One region of the Streptomyces sp. NPDC045678 genome, then DNA from elsewhere that is predicted to be linked to it. Evidence: riboswitches for the same ligand, from Rfam matches in the RefSeq annotation. Region 1 holds a riboswitch; the other holds the start of a gene.
What was found. A riboswitch is a leader RNA that binds a small molecule or an ion and turns the genes downstream of it on or off. The one in region 1 is predicted to bind cyclic di-AMP.
Positions count from the first base shown of each region.

Region 2: another riboswitch for cyclic di-AMP. It lies ahead of AC07DO_RS15390 (M23 family metallopeptidase); the one in region 1 lies ahead of AC07DO_RS07915 (C40 family peptidase).

Region 1 is NZ_JBWKJS010000002.1:300,149-307,278, forward strand. It holds gene AC07DO_RS07900 (GNAT family N-acetyltransferase) at 1-638, opposite strand, end outside; gene AC07DO_RS07905 (ATP-dependent Clp protease proteolytic subunit) at 748-1,386, shown strand; gene AC07DO_RS07910 (hypothetical protein) at 1,395-1,703, shown strand; cyclic di-AMP (ydaO/yuaA leader) riboswitch at 2,062-2,238, shown strand; gene AC07DO_RS07915 (C40 family peptidase) at 2,242-2,715, shown strand; gene AC07DO_RS07920 (DUF6328 family protein) at 2,917-3,507, shown strand; gene AC07DO_RS07925 (ATP-binding protein) at 3,539-3,991, opposite strand; gene AC07DO_RS07930 (helix-turn-helix domain-containing protein) at 4,265-5,128, shown strand; gene AC07DO_RS07935 (DUF397 domain-containing protein) at 5,138-5,362, shown strand; gene AC07DO_RS07940 (8-amino-7-oxononanoate synthase) at 5,395-6,567, opposite strand; gene bioB (biotin synthase BioB) at 6,688-7,130, shown strand, end outside.
Region 2 is NZ_JBWKJS010000004.1:150,842-157,971, forward strand. It holds gene AC07DO_RS15375 (DNA gyrase/topoisomerase IV subunit A) at 1-1,378, opposite strand, end outside; gene AC07DO_RS15380 (M16 family metallopeptidase) at 1,603-2,949, shown strand; gene AC07DO_RS15385 (M16 family metallopeptidase) at 2,946-4,331, shown strand; cyclic di-AMP (ydaO/yuaA leader) riboswitch at 4,538-4,700, shown strand; gene AC07DO_RS15390 (M23 family metallopeptidase) at 4,713-5,516, shown strand; gene AC07DO_RS15395 (GntR family transcriptional regulator) at 5,716-6,402, shown strand; gene AC07DO_RS15400 (HPr family phosphocarrier protein) at 6,530-6,811, opposite strand; gene AC07DO_RS15405 (bifunctional acetate--CoA ligase family protein/GNAT family N-acetyltransferase) at 6,967-7,130, shown strand, end outside.

The sequences.
Region 1 (7,130 bases):
CTGTAGAAGAGGACCTGCTTGTCGCGGCGCGCGCGGAGGGACCACGCGGCGACCGCGGCCGGGGCGAGGCCGCGGCCGCGGAAGTCCGCGCGGGTCCAGATACCGGCCTCCGCCGCGCGCGCGTTGGCGGCCGGGGTGTGGCAGATCGACACGGGTGAACCGTCGTGGACGGCCATCGCCCACTCCCCCGCCGCACCGGAGATCAGCTCCGCCCACTCACCCGGCCGCCAGTTGTGCGGGCGAGTCAACTCCGTTGTCGCACAACGGCCTTCGGCGTCCGAGAGCAACAGGGGAAGCGGCGAGGGGAAGTCCGCGCGGAGTCGGTTCGGGAAGGTGAAGCTCGGGCCTCCCCGGACCGTGACCGGGTCACCGTCGGCCGTGCACGCGGCGGCGATCCGTACGACCACGTCCGGAGGCTCACCCGGCACGTACGACTGTTCAGCGCCGCCGGCACCCCGGAGCGCGCCCGAACCTCCGGCCTCCAGCGCCAGCACCCGCGCCGTCGGCGACCAGCCCATCACCGCCCGCACCGACGGATCGACCGTCTCAAGCACCCCGCTGTCCCCGCGCGCCACCACACCGTGGACGACGTCCAGCTCCAGAGTCAGCAAGTCCCGTTCGCCCTCGCTCCGTTCCATGCCTCGGAGACGGTACGCCGCGCGCCGGACGCAGCATGACGCGCCTTCACCTCCCCGCGCAACGTACGTCCTGTACATTTTTTACAGAGACCGGATTGAGAGGCGCCCCATGAACCGTTCCCCGTCTGCCCGTCACGTCCTGCCCGAGTTCACCGAACGCACCAGTTCGGGGGTGCGGACCATGGATCCGTACTCCAAGCTCCTCGAAGAGCGCATCGTCTTCCTCGGCACCCCCATCGACGACACCTCGGCCAACGACGTGATGGCGCAGTTCATGCACCTCGAGTACCAGGCGCCGGACCGGGACATCGCGCTGTACATCAACTCCCCCGGCGGCTCGTTCAGCGCGATGACCGCGATCTACGACACGATGCGGTTCGTCAGCTGCGACGTGGAGACGATCTGTCTCGGGCAGGCCGCCTCCGCCGCCGCCGTCCTGCTCGCCGCCGGCACGCCCGGCAAGCGATGCGCACTGCCCGGCGCACGCGTCCTCATCGACCAGCCCGCCGTCACCGAACCGCTCAGGGGACAGGCCACGGACCTCGCGATCCAGGCCGACGAACTCCTGCGCACACGGCGCCTGCTGGAGGAGATGCTCGCGCGTCACACGGGACGGAGCAGGGAGCAGATCGCCGCGGACATCGAGCGGGACAAGATCCTCGACGCCCCCGCCGCCCTGGCCCACGGCCTCGTGGACCGGATCATTCCGAGCCGCAAGGCGTCGCTCGCCGCCCGCGACCCGAGGTGACGCCACCGATGCTGCCGCCCGAACTGCCGCCGCTGCCCGCGCTGACCCGCGCCGAGGCAGAGCTCGTCGACCGCTACCTCGAAGTCGTCGACCTGCTCGGCCGCATCAATCCGGCCCGCGCCGAGCACACCTACGGCGGGCTCCGCGCCGCCCAGGCCCTCGTCGGCCGGGCGAGCGCCCTGCGCGACGCGCTCGCTCTCATGCACCAGCGGGGCGAGAGCGAAGTCCACGCGCCGACGCTCGCTCAGGCTCTGCGCGTCCTCGACGGCGAGCGACGGGCCGGAAGAGTCACCGTGCCGCCCCCGCGCGGCGGCTGAGAGGCCGTCGGCCGACCGCGCCCCCGACGCCTCGACGTCCGGGGTCACTTCGAAACGGACCAGTCGGGCTACCCCGGACGGCGTACGAATACGTCGTTCTTCGCAGGGGCGAAAGTTGCGTTCCGCGAGTACAGCACTGGCGGAATTACGTATTCCGCTGCTGGTCGAGCGGTCGTCGGACCCCACCGTCAGGAGCCGATTTCGGCAGTGTCCACCTGAACAGGTCAGTCGTGAGGAGCCTCACAAAACGCCGTTTCGGCTCGGTTTTTCGACCCATCTCGGGTCAAGATCCCTTCCGACGACAAGCCCCCGCCACAGCGGCGGGGCGGTCCGGGCGGACGCCGAGTCCTGCCGCCACCCGGATGACCGGTCGACATCTGTGCAACGGCAGGAGTGGAGGACCCAGGTACGACGGGCCCGTCCGGGAAGTCCGGACGACGCCCTTGGGGTGAAGCCGCAGAGCACCACGCGGCCGGGCATCTTCGCCTGCCCGAACCCGACAGGTCATCTTTCACAGGCGGCTGACGAAGGGTTGCGCATGACCGCGCTGAATCATGTTCCGTCGCTGCTCACCAGGACCGGTGCCGCATCGGTCCTCACGCTCGCCGTCGTAGGCGGCACCGTCGTGGCCCCCGGGCTCGCGTCGGAGGCCGAGGCGGCCACCCACGGGACGAAGGCGCTCAAGATCGCGGCGTCCAAGAAGGGCTCCCCGTACGGCTACGGCTCGGCGGGACCCAACCGGTTCGACTGCTCGGGGCTGACGCTCTACTCGTTCAAGAAGACGGGCAAGAAGCTCCCGCGCACCGCCGCCGCGCAGTACAACAAGACCAAGCACATCTCCCGGTCCCACCGGACCCGCGGCGACCTGGTGTTCTTCCACTCCGGTCGGAACGTCTACCACGTCGGGATCTACGCGGGTAACAACCGCATCTGGCACGCCCCCAAGAGGGGCACTGTGGTGCGCCTGGAGAAGATCTGGTCCAAGAGCGTCTGGTACGGCAGGGTCCGCTGACCCACCGCGGACGGTCCGGGGGGGGGGGGGGGGGGGCGGGGGGGGGGGGGGGGGGGGGGGGGGGGGGGGGGGGGGGGGGGGGGGGGGGGGGGGGGGGGGGGGAGGGGGGCCACAAAACAACCGGGGGGGGCCTGACACCCCCCCAACACTGGGGGGTGGGGGGTGCCCCCCCCCCCCCCCCGGCGGGGATACCCGTACGGGATGTCCGACGACTATGCCTGTACCGCCCGCAATGAGACGCCGCTGGAGCGCGCCGACCGCAACTTCGCGGAGCTGCTCCAGGAGCTGAGGGTGACGCAGACGGGCGTCCAGATCCTCTTCGCCTTTCTGCTCACCCTCGCCTTCAGCCCGCGCTTTCCGTCGCTGGACGCGGTGCAGCGCGGCACCTACGTCACGACGCTGCTGCTCGCGGTGCTCGCGGCGGCGCTGTTCACGGCGCCCGCCGCGCTGCACCGCTCACTGTTCCAGCAGCGGGCCAAGCCGCTCATCGTGCGGGTGTCGTCCCGGCTCGCCGCCGTCGGCCTGGGTGTCCTGGTCCTGACACTCGCCGGTTCGGTGCTGCTCGTCGTCGATGTGACGTCGGGTCGGGCCGAGGGCGTCCTCGCGTGCGCGGGGACGCTGCTGGTGTGCGTCGGGCTGTGGGGCGTACTGCCACGGCTCGCGCGGCGCCCCCTGGCCCGTGTCGAGGCGGCGCTCGCCGAGGAGCCCGATGTCAGGACGCCGGGGGACGTCAGGCCGTCGGGGGCCCGCGGGGGCGCCCCGGGCCCGATGCGCAGGGAACGGTGCCGGTAGAGCGATGGCCCGTGCGGCGTTCGGCCCGCGGTCAGTGGGCGGCGTCGCGGGGAGTGCGCCGGACGGGGGCGCGCCAGGGCAGCGCGATCCACACGGTCTTGCCCCCCTCGTCGGTGGGGCTCACCGAGAGCCTGCCGCCGCATTCGGCGGCCAGCCAGCGGATGATCACCATGCCGCGGCCGTTGTCCTGCTGGACGGCTGCGGGCAGGCGCTTGGGGTAGCGCGGATGGCTGTCGGTGACGCCGATCCGCAGCTGCTCGTCACGCTCGAGTTCGACGTCGACCGTGAAGGTGGGCGACTGCCCCAGGGTGTGCTGCACTGCGTTCGTCGCGAGTTCGGAGACGATCAGTCTGATCGTCTCGGCCACCTCGGCGTCGCCGGGCAGGCCCCATTCCGCGAGCACGCGCGAGACGTATTTCCGGGCGGCGGGGACCGAGGCAGGATTGCTCGGCAGGGTGACGGAGGCTTCCTGGTGGTCTGCCATGGCGGCGCTGTCCCTTTCCCACCGGGACCGGTCTCCGACCCGCGGCGGATGACTCGAGGACAGTCCCGGACTGGTGCTTCGCGCCAGCCTGCCACTCCTTGGCCGGTCACGGGTGGCGATCCACCGAGATGTGCATATATCTGTCGCTCGAAGCGGTGAACTCTGCTACGGCAGACCGTATTTGGGCGGGAGAGCGGTACTTCCTCTAATCTCGCCTACTGCCCCGCCCCGTCGCCTGATAAATCCGGCGGCTCCGTCCGAAAGGAGACGGGCATGCAGTACGGCCCCGCGGTGCGCCGTCGTCAGCTCGGTGCCGAACTCCGCGCGCTGCGTGTGCAGGCGGCACTCACGAGCAGCCAGGCCGCTGCCAGGGCCGGCTGGCACCAGTCCAAGGTGAGCCGGATCGAGACGGGACACAGCGGCGTGAAGGCCGCCGACGTGCGCCTGCTCCTGGAGGTGTACCAGGTGCAGGACCCGCAACTCAGTGACCTGCTCATCGCGTTCACCGGCGCCGACGACCAGGGGGCGGGACGCCATCACTGGTGGAAGGCGTACCGCGATCTGCTTCCCGCGACCTATCGGGACTTCATCAGCCTGGAGTCGCAGGCGAGCTGGATGCGCACGCTCGAGACGGCGGTGGTGCCGGGTCTGTTGCAGACGCCCGCCTACGCGCGTGCGGTGACCCGGGCCGCGCTGGGCGGGGTGCCGGAGAGGCAGGTCGACGCGCTGGTCGAGGTGCGGCTGGCCCGTCAGGACGTTCTGCGCGCGGATCCGCCGCTGCGTCTGCACGTGGTCATGGACGAGGCGGTGCTGCGGCGGCCGGTGGGCGGGGCGGACGTTTTCGCCGAACAGTTGAATCGGCTACGACAAGCATCCCTCCTGCCCCATGTCGCGCTACAGGTACTGCCGTTCGCCGCAGGTGAGCATGTAGGTCTGATCGGTTCCTTCGTTATTTTTTCATTTCCGGACATTGCTGATCTGGATGTGGTTGTTCTCGACCACTTGACGAGTAGCCTCTACCTCGAACGGAAAGAAGACCTCCAGGCTTACTCGGAGGCCTACTTGTCCCTTCAAGCAAAAGCGCTCTCACCCGAGGACTCAACGGAATTCATCGCCGGGCTATGCGACGGCGCGTAAGGAGGCACCATGACCGCACTGCCTCGGTACGTACCTTCCAGCACGACACTTCAAGGTGCGCGGTGGCAGCGCAGCAGTTTCAGCAATGGAATGAACAACTGCGTCGAGACCACCACCCTCGACTCGGGTCCGCTGACCGGCCTGTGCGCCGTGCGTGACTCGAAGAACACCGCAGGGCCAGCCCTGCTCATCTCCCCCGGCCCCTGGGAGTCGTTCCTCAACAGCCTCCGGTAGTCGCTTTCCGGCCTCTGACGGGGCCCGGCACGCTATCGGTGCGCACTGCGGCTGATCACCCGTACGGCACCGGCGATCTGTGCGTCGGTGAGATCCGCGCGGGCGGTCAGCCGCAGCCTCGAGATGCCGTCCGGCACCGACGGCGGCCTGAAGCACCCCACGGCCAGGCCCGCGGCCCGGCACTCCGCCGCCCACTGGACGGCCCGTTCCGGAGACGGCGCGCGCACGGAGACGACGGCGGCGTCGGGACGTACCGCCGAAAGCCCCTCGGCCGTGAGCTGCCGATGCAGGGCGGCCGCGACCTCGCGGGCGCGCGCGGCGCGTTCGGGCTCACGGCGCAGCAGGCGCAGGGCGGCGAGCGCGGCACCGGCCGCGGCGGGCGCGAGGCCCGTGTCGAAGATGAAGGTCCTGGCCGCGTTCACCAGGTGCTCGATGACGGCGGCGGGGCCGAGCACGGCGCCGCCCTGGCTGCCGAGGGACTTGGAGAGCGTCACGGTGGCCACCACGTCGTCCGCTCCCGCGAACCCCGCCATGTGCGGCGCGCCCCGGCCGCCGTCACCGAGCACCCCGAGTCCGTGGGCGTCATCGACGATCAGCCCCGCCCCGAACTCCCGGCACACCGCGGCCTGTTCGGCGAGGGGCGCCATGTCGCCGTCCACCGAGAACACCGAGTCGGACACCAGCACGGCGGGCCCGTCGTGGGCGTCCAGCGTCTTGCGCACCGCGTCGGGGTCGGCGTGCGGCACCACCTGGGTCGTCCCGCGCGCGAGCCGGCACCCGTCGATCAGGGACGCGTGGTTGCCCGCGTCGGAGACGATCAGCGAGCCGTGCGGGGCGAGCGCGGTGACGGCGGCGAGGTTCGCCGCATAGCCGGAGGAGAAGACGAGGGCCGCCTCGAAGCCGCAGAACCCGGCAAGCTCACGCTCCAGTTCGGCGTGCAGCTCCGTGGAGCCGGTGACCAGCCGCGATCCGGTCGCTCCGCCGCCCCAGCGCATGGCCGCGGCGGCCGCACCCTCGACGACCTCGGGGTGCCGGGTCAGGCCGAGGTAGTCGTTGCCCGCCAGATCGAGGAGACCGTCGGGGTCCGCGGAGCGCGGGCGCAGAGTGCGGACGAGTCCGGCGTCCGCGCGCAGCCGCGCCTGCTCGTCGAGCCAGCCGAACGCCGCGGAGGACGCGCCCGTCAAGGGGGGCCTGTTTGTAGACATTGCACAGACCTTAGCCGCCGGACCACCTGGCCAGGGTGTGGCAATACCCACACCTCAAACCGTTTCTGTTGTGCGAACTCTCCTTGGCCGGGGAGGCTGCCGTGCGTAAGGATCAGCGCCATGGACCTGCTGAACACGCTGGTGGACAAGGGGCTTCGGCGCGAGCTGCCGACCCGCGAAGAGGCGCTGGCCGTACTGGCCACCTCCGACGACGATCTCCTGGACGTAGTGGCCGCGGCCGGCAAGGTGCGGCGGCACTGGTTCGGGCGACGGGTGAAACTCAACTATCTGGTCAACCTCAAGTCGGGCCTGTGCCCGGAGGACTGCTCGTACTGTTCGCAGCGCCTCGGCTCCAAGGCCGGGATCCTCAAGTACACCTGGCTGAAGCCCGACGAGGCGTCGCAGGCCGCGGCGGCCGGCGTCGCGGGCGGCGCGAAGCGGGTGTGCCTGGTCGCGAGCGGCCGCGGCCCGACCGACCGGGACGTGGACCGGGTGGCACAGACCATCGCCGCGGTGAAGGAGCAGAACGAGGGCGTCGAGGTGTGCGCCTGCCTCGGCCTCCT
Region 2 (7,130 bases), on a different contig from region 1:
TGAGCTTGTCGCGCTCCGACTCCAGCTCGATGCGGTCGAACTTGGTCAGGCGGCGCAGCGGCGTGTCGAGGATGTACTGCGTCTGGATGTCGCTGAGCGAGAAGCGCTCGATCAGGCGCTCCTTGGCCTGCGCGGAGTTCTCGCTGGAGCGGATGAGGCGGATGACCTCGTCGATGTCCAGGAGTGCGACCAGGAGGCCCTCGACCAGGTGCAGACGGTCGCGCTTCTTGCCGCGGCGGAACTCGCTGCGACGGCGCACCACGTTGAACCGGTGGTCGAGATAGACCTCCAGGAGCTCCTTCAGACCGAGGGTGAGCGGCTGGCCGTCGACCAGCGCCACGTTGTTGATGCCGAAGGACTCCTCCATCGGTGTCAGTTTGTAGAGCTGCTCCAGGACGGCCTCTGGGACGAAGCCGTTCTTGATCTCGATGACCAGGCGCAGGCCGTGCGCGCGGTCGGTGAGGTCCTTGACGTCGGCGATGCCCTGGAGCTTCTTCGAGCCGACCAGGTCCTTGATCTTGGAGATGACCTTCTCGGGACCCACGGTGAAGGGCAGTTCCGTGACGACGAGGCCCTTGCGGCGCGCCGTCACGTTCTCCACCGACACCGTCGCGCGGGTCTTGAAGGTGCCGCGGCCCGATTCGTACGCGTCCTTGATGCCGCCGAGGCCGACGATCCGGCCGCCCGTGGGCAGGTCGGGGCCGGGCACGTACTTCATCAGCGTCTCGAGGTCCGCCCCCGGGTGCTTGATGAGGTGGCGGGCGGCGGCGATGACCTCGCCCAGGTTGTGCGGGGGCATGTTCGTCGCCATGCCGACGGCGATGCCCGAAGCGCCGTTGACCAGGAGGTTGGGGTACGCCGCCGGGAGGGCGGACGGCTCCATCTCCTGGCCGTCGTAGTTCGGCTCGAAGTCGACGGTGTTCTCGTCGATCGACTCCGTCATCAAGGAGGTGGCGTCGGCCATCTTGCACTCGGTGTACCGCATGGCGGCCGGCGGGTCGTCGTTGCCGAGCGAGCCGAAGTTGCCGTGCCCGTCCACCAGGGGGAGGCGCATCGAGAAGGGCTGTGCCATGCGCACCAGCGCGTCGTAGATCGACGCGTCGCCGTGCGGGTGCAACTTACCCATGACCTCGCCGACGACGCGGGCACACTTCACGTAGCCGCGGTCGGGGCGCAGGCCCATCTCGTTCATCTGGTACACGATCCTGCGGTGCACCGGCTTCATGCCGTCGCGGGCGTCCGGCAGGGCGCGGGAGTAGATGACCGAATACGCGTACTCGAGGAAGGAGCCCTGCATCTCGTCGACGACGTCGATGTCGAGGATCTTCTCCTCGTACGACTCGTCGGGCGGCGGGGTCTTCGTGCTGCGGCGGGCCATCGCTGCTGCGGCTCCTTCACCAAGCAAGTGCGGGTTCTGACGCCGACCATTGTGGACTGTCCCACTGACAACGCCGACCACGACCCGTGCACCGGCGCTGTCACCCGCGACTACGCCGGGGGCGGAGCGGGAACTTCGTCAGGTGCTGACACGCTTGCATACAGTGGCAGGACTGGCAGCAATTGTTCTGATCCAGCGATGATCCAGCGATCGAAGGGACGTACATGCCCATGGGTCACACGGCCACAGCCGAGGCCGGCTCCGGCGGCCTGACAGCGACCGAGCACCGGCTGGCCAACGGCCTGCGCGTGGTGCTCTCGGAGGACCACCTGACCCCGGTCGCCGCGGTCTGCCTCTGGTACGACGTCGGCTCCCGCCACGAGGTCAAGGGGCGTACCGGCCTTGCTCACCTCTTCGAGCACCTCATGTTCCAGGGGTCGAAGCAGGTGCACGGCAATGGCCACTTCGAGTTGGTCCAGGGAGCGGGCGGTTCGCTCAACGGCACGACGAGCTTCGAGCGCACCAACTATTTCGAGACCATGCCCGCCCACCAGTTGGAGCTGGCCCTCTGGCTCGAGGCCGACCGGATGGGCTCCCTGCTCACCGCGCTCGACGAAGAGTCGATGGACAACCAGCGCGACGTCGTCAAGAACGAGCGCCGCCAGCGCTACGACAACGTCCCTTACGGAACGGCGTTCGAGAGGCTCACCGCGCTCTCGTACCCGGAGGGCCACCCCTACCACCACACACCGATCGGCTCCATGGCCGACCTGGACGCGGCCACCCTGGACGACGCACGCGCGTTCTTCCGTACGTACTACGCGCCCAACAACGCGGTCCTGTCGGTGGTCGGCGACATCGACCCGGAGCAGACGCTCGCCTGGGTCGAGAAGTACTTCGGGTCGATCCCCGGCCACGACGGCAAGCAGCCGCCGCGCGACGGCTCGCTGCCCGAGCGCATCGGCAAGGAGCTGCGCGAGGTCATCGAGGAGGAAGTGCCGGCTCGCGCCCTGATGGCCGCCTACCGCCTCCCGGAGGACGGCACGCGCGCGTGCGACGCGGCCGACCTCGCCCTCACCGTTCTCGGCAGCGGCGAGTCCTCCCGGCTCTACAACCGGCTCGTCCGCAGGGACCGCACGGCGGTCGCCGCCGGGTTCGGTCTGCTGCGCCTCGCCGGGGCGCCCTCGCTCGGCTGGCTGGACGTGAAGACGTCGGGCGACGTCGAGGTGCCCGTCATCGAGGCCGCCGTCGACGAGGAGCTGGCCCGCTTCGCCGCGGAGGGCCCCACTCCGGAGGAGATGGAGCGCGCCCAGGCGCAGCTGGAGCGCGAGTGGCTCGACCGGCTCGGCACGGTCGCGGGCCGCGCCGACGAACTGTGCCGTTACGCGGTCCTGTTCGGCGACCCGCAGCTCGCCCTGACGGCCGTCCAGCGCGTCCTCGACATCACCGCGGAGGAGGTCCAGGAGGTCGCCGCGGCCCGCCTGCGCCCCGACAACCGCGCGGTCCTCGTGTACGAGCCCGTGGAAGGCGCCGACGAGGGTGCCGAGGAAGAAGAGGAGGCGGCGAAGTGACCGAGGCCGCGACGATGCAGTTCCACCCCCAGCCCCAGGCCGGCACGGCCAAGCCCTGGGCCTTCCCGGCCCCCGAGCGCGACACGCTGCCCAACGGTCTCACCGTCCTGCGCTGCAACCGCCCCGGCCAGCAGGTCGTCGCCGTCGAGGTCCACCTCGAAGCACCCCTGGACGCGGAACCGGAGGGCCTGGACGGCGTCGCCACCATCATGGCGCGGGCCTTCAACGAGGGCACCGACAAGCACTCCGCGGAGGAGTTCGCCGCCGAGCTCGACCGCTGCGGCGCCACCCTCGACGCGCACGCCGACCACCCGGGCGTGCGGGTCTCCCTCGAGGTGCCGGTCTCCCGCCTCCCGAAGGCGCTCGGCCTGCTCGCCGACGCCCTGCGGGCCCCCGCCTTCGCGGACAGCGAGATCGAGCGGCTCGTACGCAACCGCCTGGACGAGATCCCGCACGAGGCCGCCAACCCGGCGCGCCGCGCGGCCAAGGAGCTCTCCCGGCAGCTGTTCCCGCCGACATCGCGCATGTCGCGCCCGCGCCAGGGCACCGAGGAGACGGTCGAGGCCATCGACTCGGCGGCGGTGCGTGCCTTCTACGAGAAGTTCGTCCGGCCCGCCACGGCCACCCTGGTCGTCGTCGGCGATCTGGAGGGCACCGATCTGGACGCCGTCCTCGCGGACACCGTCGGCGCCTGGACCGGTTCCGCGGGCGAGCCGCGCCCGGTGCCACCGGTGACCGCCGACGACCGCGGCCGCATCGTCATCGTGGACCGCCCCGGAGCGGTCCAGACGCAGCTGCTGATCGGCCGGGTCGGCGCCGACCGGCACGACCGCGTCTGGCCGGCCCAGGTCCTCGGCACGTACTGCCTGGGCGGCACCCTCACCTCGCGCCTGGACCGTGTCCTGCGCGAGGAGAAGGGATACACCTACGGTGTACGGGCGTTCAGCCAGGTCCTGCGCTCCGCCCCGGACGGGACGGGCGCCGCGATGCTCGCCATCAGCGGCTCCGTGGACACCCCGAACACGGGTCCGGCGCTGGACGATCTGTGGAAGGTGCTGCGCACCCTCGCCGCCGAAGGGCTCACCGACGCCGAGCGCGACGTGGCCGTGCAGAACCTGGTGGGCGTGGCCCCCCTCAAGTACGAGATGGCGGCATCCGTGGCGGCGACGCTCGCCGACCAGGTCGAGCAGAACCTGCCGGACGACTTCCAGGCGCAGCTGTACCGGCGGCTGGCCGCCACGGGCACCGTGGAGGCCACCGCGGCCGTCGTGAACGCCTTCCCGGAGGACCGCCTGGTGACGGTCCTCGTCGGGGACGCCGCGCAGATCGAGGAGCCCGTCAGGGCCCTCGGGATCGGTGAAGTGAGCGTGGTCACCGGCTGAGTGACGGATAACTAAACGGACAACTATGAGGACCCCGATGGCCCGTTTCGGCCACCGGGGTCCTCATATGTCCGGATTCATATGGAGGTTGCCTGTCTGCCGTGTGGCGTGCGCTACAAAAGTCGAGTTCTGTTTGTCGATTGACAGACGCCCCGATTAGCGTCGACCCGGCTGTCCGTCGCGCAGTACGCCGCATCCGCGGCACCGGGCAGTCATCGCCGAGTCCCCGTACGGCGCGAGCCAGGGGAGCCGGGGACCCACACGTCCCCTGGGGTGAATCGGGAACCTTGTCGCGAGGCGAGGGACTCGTAGGAGACCTTCCTGCTCCGAACCCGTCAGCTAACCCGGTAGGCGAGAGGGAAGGAAAGGAACACCCGCCACATGGCGTTCACCCGTGCCACCGGGAAGCACCGTCGTCCGAGCCGCATGACGCGGACCACCGCGAACGTCGCGGGTGTCGCGGCGCTCACCACCACCGGTGTCATCGGCGGTCTCGCGGGCCCCGCGCTCGCCGCCGCCGACGAAGCGGCCGTGGAGCACACCGGTCTCACCCAGGCGATATCCGTCGGCGACTCGCTCGCCGAGAGCATCGACGCGCAGGCCGCCGCGCAGCGCCAGGCCGCCGACGACGCCGCTGCCGCCAAGAAGGCCGAAGAGGCAGCCAAGAAGAAGGCCGCCGAGGAGAAGCGCAAGGCCGAGGCCGAGGCCAAGGCGAAGGCCAAGAAGGAGCGCGAGGCCAAGGAGCGCGCCGCCCGCGAGGCCGAGCGCAAGCGCCTGAACACCTACGTCTCCCCGATCTCCGGCTCGTACGTCTCCACGGGCTACCAGACCGGCGGTGCCATGTGGTCCTCCGGCAGCCACACCGGTGTCGACTTCCACGCCGCCTCCGGCACCTCGGTCCACGCGGTCGGCTCCGGCACCGTCGTCGAGGCCGGCTGGGGCGGTGCCTACGGCAACAACGTGGTCATCAAGATGAACGACGGCACGTACACCCAGTACGGCCACATGTCGTCCCTCGGCGTCACCGTCGGCCAGACGGTCACCCCGGGCCAGCAGATCGGCCTCTCCGGTTCCACCGGCAACTCCAGCGGCCCGCACCTCCACTTCGAGGCCCGCACCGGCGCGGAGTACGGCTCGGACATCGACCCGGTCTCGTACCTGCGCTCGCACGGCGTCAACGTCTGACCGACGCCTCCGCAGCATCGCACCGAAAGCCCCGGTTCCTCGTGAGCCGGGGCTTTCGCCGTTCCCGGCCGCCGTGTTCTTGGCCAAAAGATATCCATGAATTCCGGCCCGCCGTCGGAAATTCCGGCCCTCTGCAATAGAGTCACGGAACGAGCGTCGGTAGACCGCGTTGCGCGGGGATCAAAGCGGAGGTCCGGTCATGCGCGTTCCCGCGCACTCGGTATGCACGGCCATTCGGGATGACATAGTCGCCGGTGTGTACGAAAGGGGCGGCAAGCTCACCGAGGAACTCCTCGCGCGGCGCTACGGAGTCTCCCGCGTCCCCGTGCGCGAGGCCCTGCGCACCCTGGAGGCCGAGGGCTTCGTCGTCACCCGCAGGCACGCGGGCGCGTGCGTCGCCGAACCGACGGAGCAGGAGGCCGCGGACCTCCTGGAGGTCCGGACGCTGCTCGAACCCCTCGCCGCGGCCCGCGCCGCGCAGCGCCGCACGGACGCGCACCTGAAAGTCCTGCGCGGGCTCGTCAGGCTGGGCCAGGAGCGCGCGAGGAGCGGCCTGGGGGAGGAGTTGCGGTCCCTGGGCGGCTGGTTCCACGACACGCTCGGCCAGGCGTCCGGCAGCCCCGGCCTCACGGCGCTGCTCACCCCGCTCCGGCACAAGATCGCCTGGATGTACGTCGTCGAACCCTCGGCGGCGCCGGGCGAGTCCTGGTCCGAGCACGCGGCGATCGTCGACGCGGTGGCCCGCCGGGACGCGCAACGGGCGAGGGCGCTGACCGCGGCGCACGTCGAACGGACGCGTGCCTTTCACCGATTGCGCCCCGCGCGCCGTAGCGGCCGTGTGAGGGATTCGCAACATGCCGTAAACACGGTGAGCCTCCGCAATTAACGGAGGTGCCGTATATGAATGCCTGACGTTGTGCGTGAATTGCTCGACTTATTCAGGGGCATACATGCGTCGATGGGGTCACCCGTAATTCCGGGTGACCCCATCGACGTAATGCGAGGAACGTGTCCTAGACCGTCTCCGGAAGCTCCTCGAGCCCCTCGGCGACCAGCTTCGCCAGACGGTCGAGAGCGGCGTCGGCACCCTCGGCGTCGGAGGCCAGCACGATCTCTTCGCCGCCCTGGGCACCCAGGCCGAGCACCGCGAGCATCGAAGCGGCGTTGACCGGGCTGCCGTCGGCCTTGGCGATCGTCACGGGGACGCCGGCGGCCGTGGCCGCGCGGACGAAGATGGAGGCGGGTCGGGCGTGAAGGCCCTCGGCCCAGCCGACGTTGACGCGGCGCTCAGCCATGTGTTGCTGCCCTTCCAGGTGTCTCACACTTGTCTAGACCAGTGTCTCATGCCGTCGTGGGTGCTCTGCCGGGCAGAGGTCCCGGACCCGGCCGTCCTTCGACCTGTCCTAGCCTGCCCCGGCCCGGGCGGCCGCGCGACCCGTACCCTGGCCCCATGCAGACCCCGTCGGATCAGCAGGATCGACACGACTACCCGTCGCACTGGGAAGCCGATGTGGTGCTGCGCGACGGAGGGACCGCCCGCATCAGGCCCATCACGGCCGAGGACGCGGACCGCCTGGTCAGTTTCTACGAACAGGTCTCGGACGAGTCGAAGTA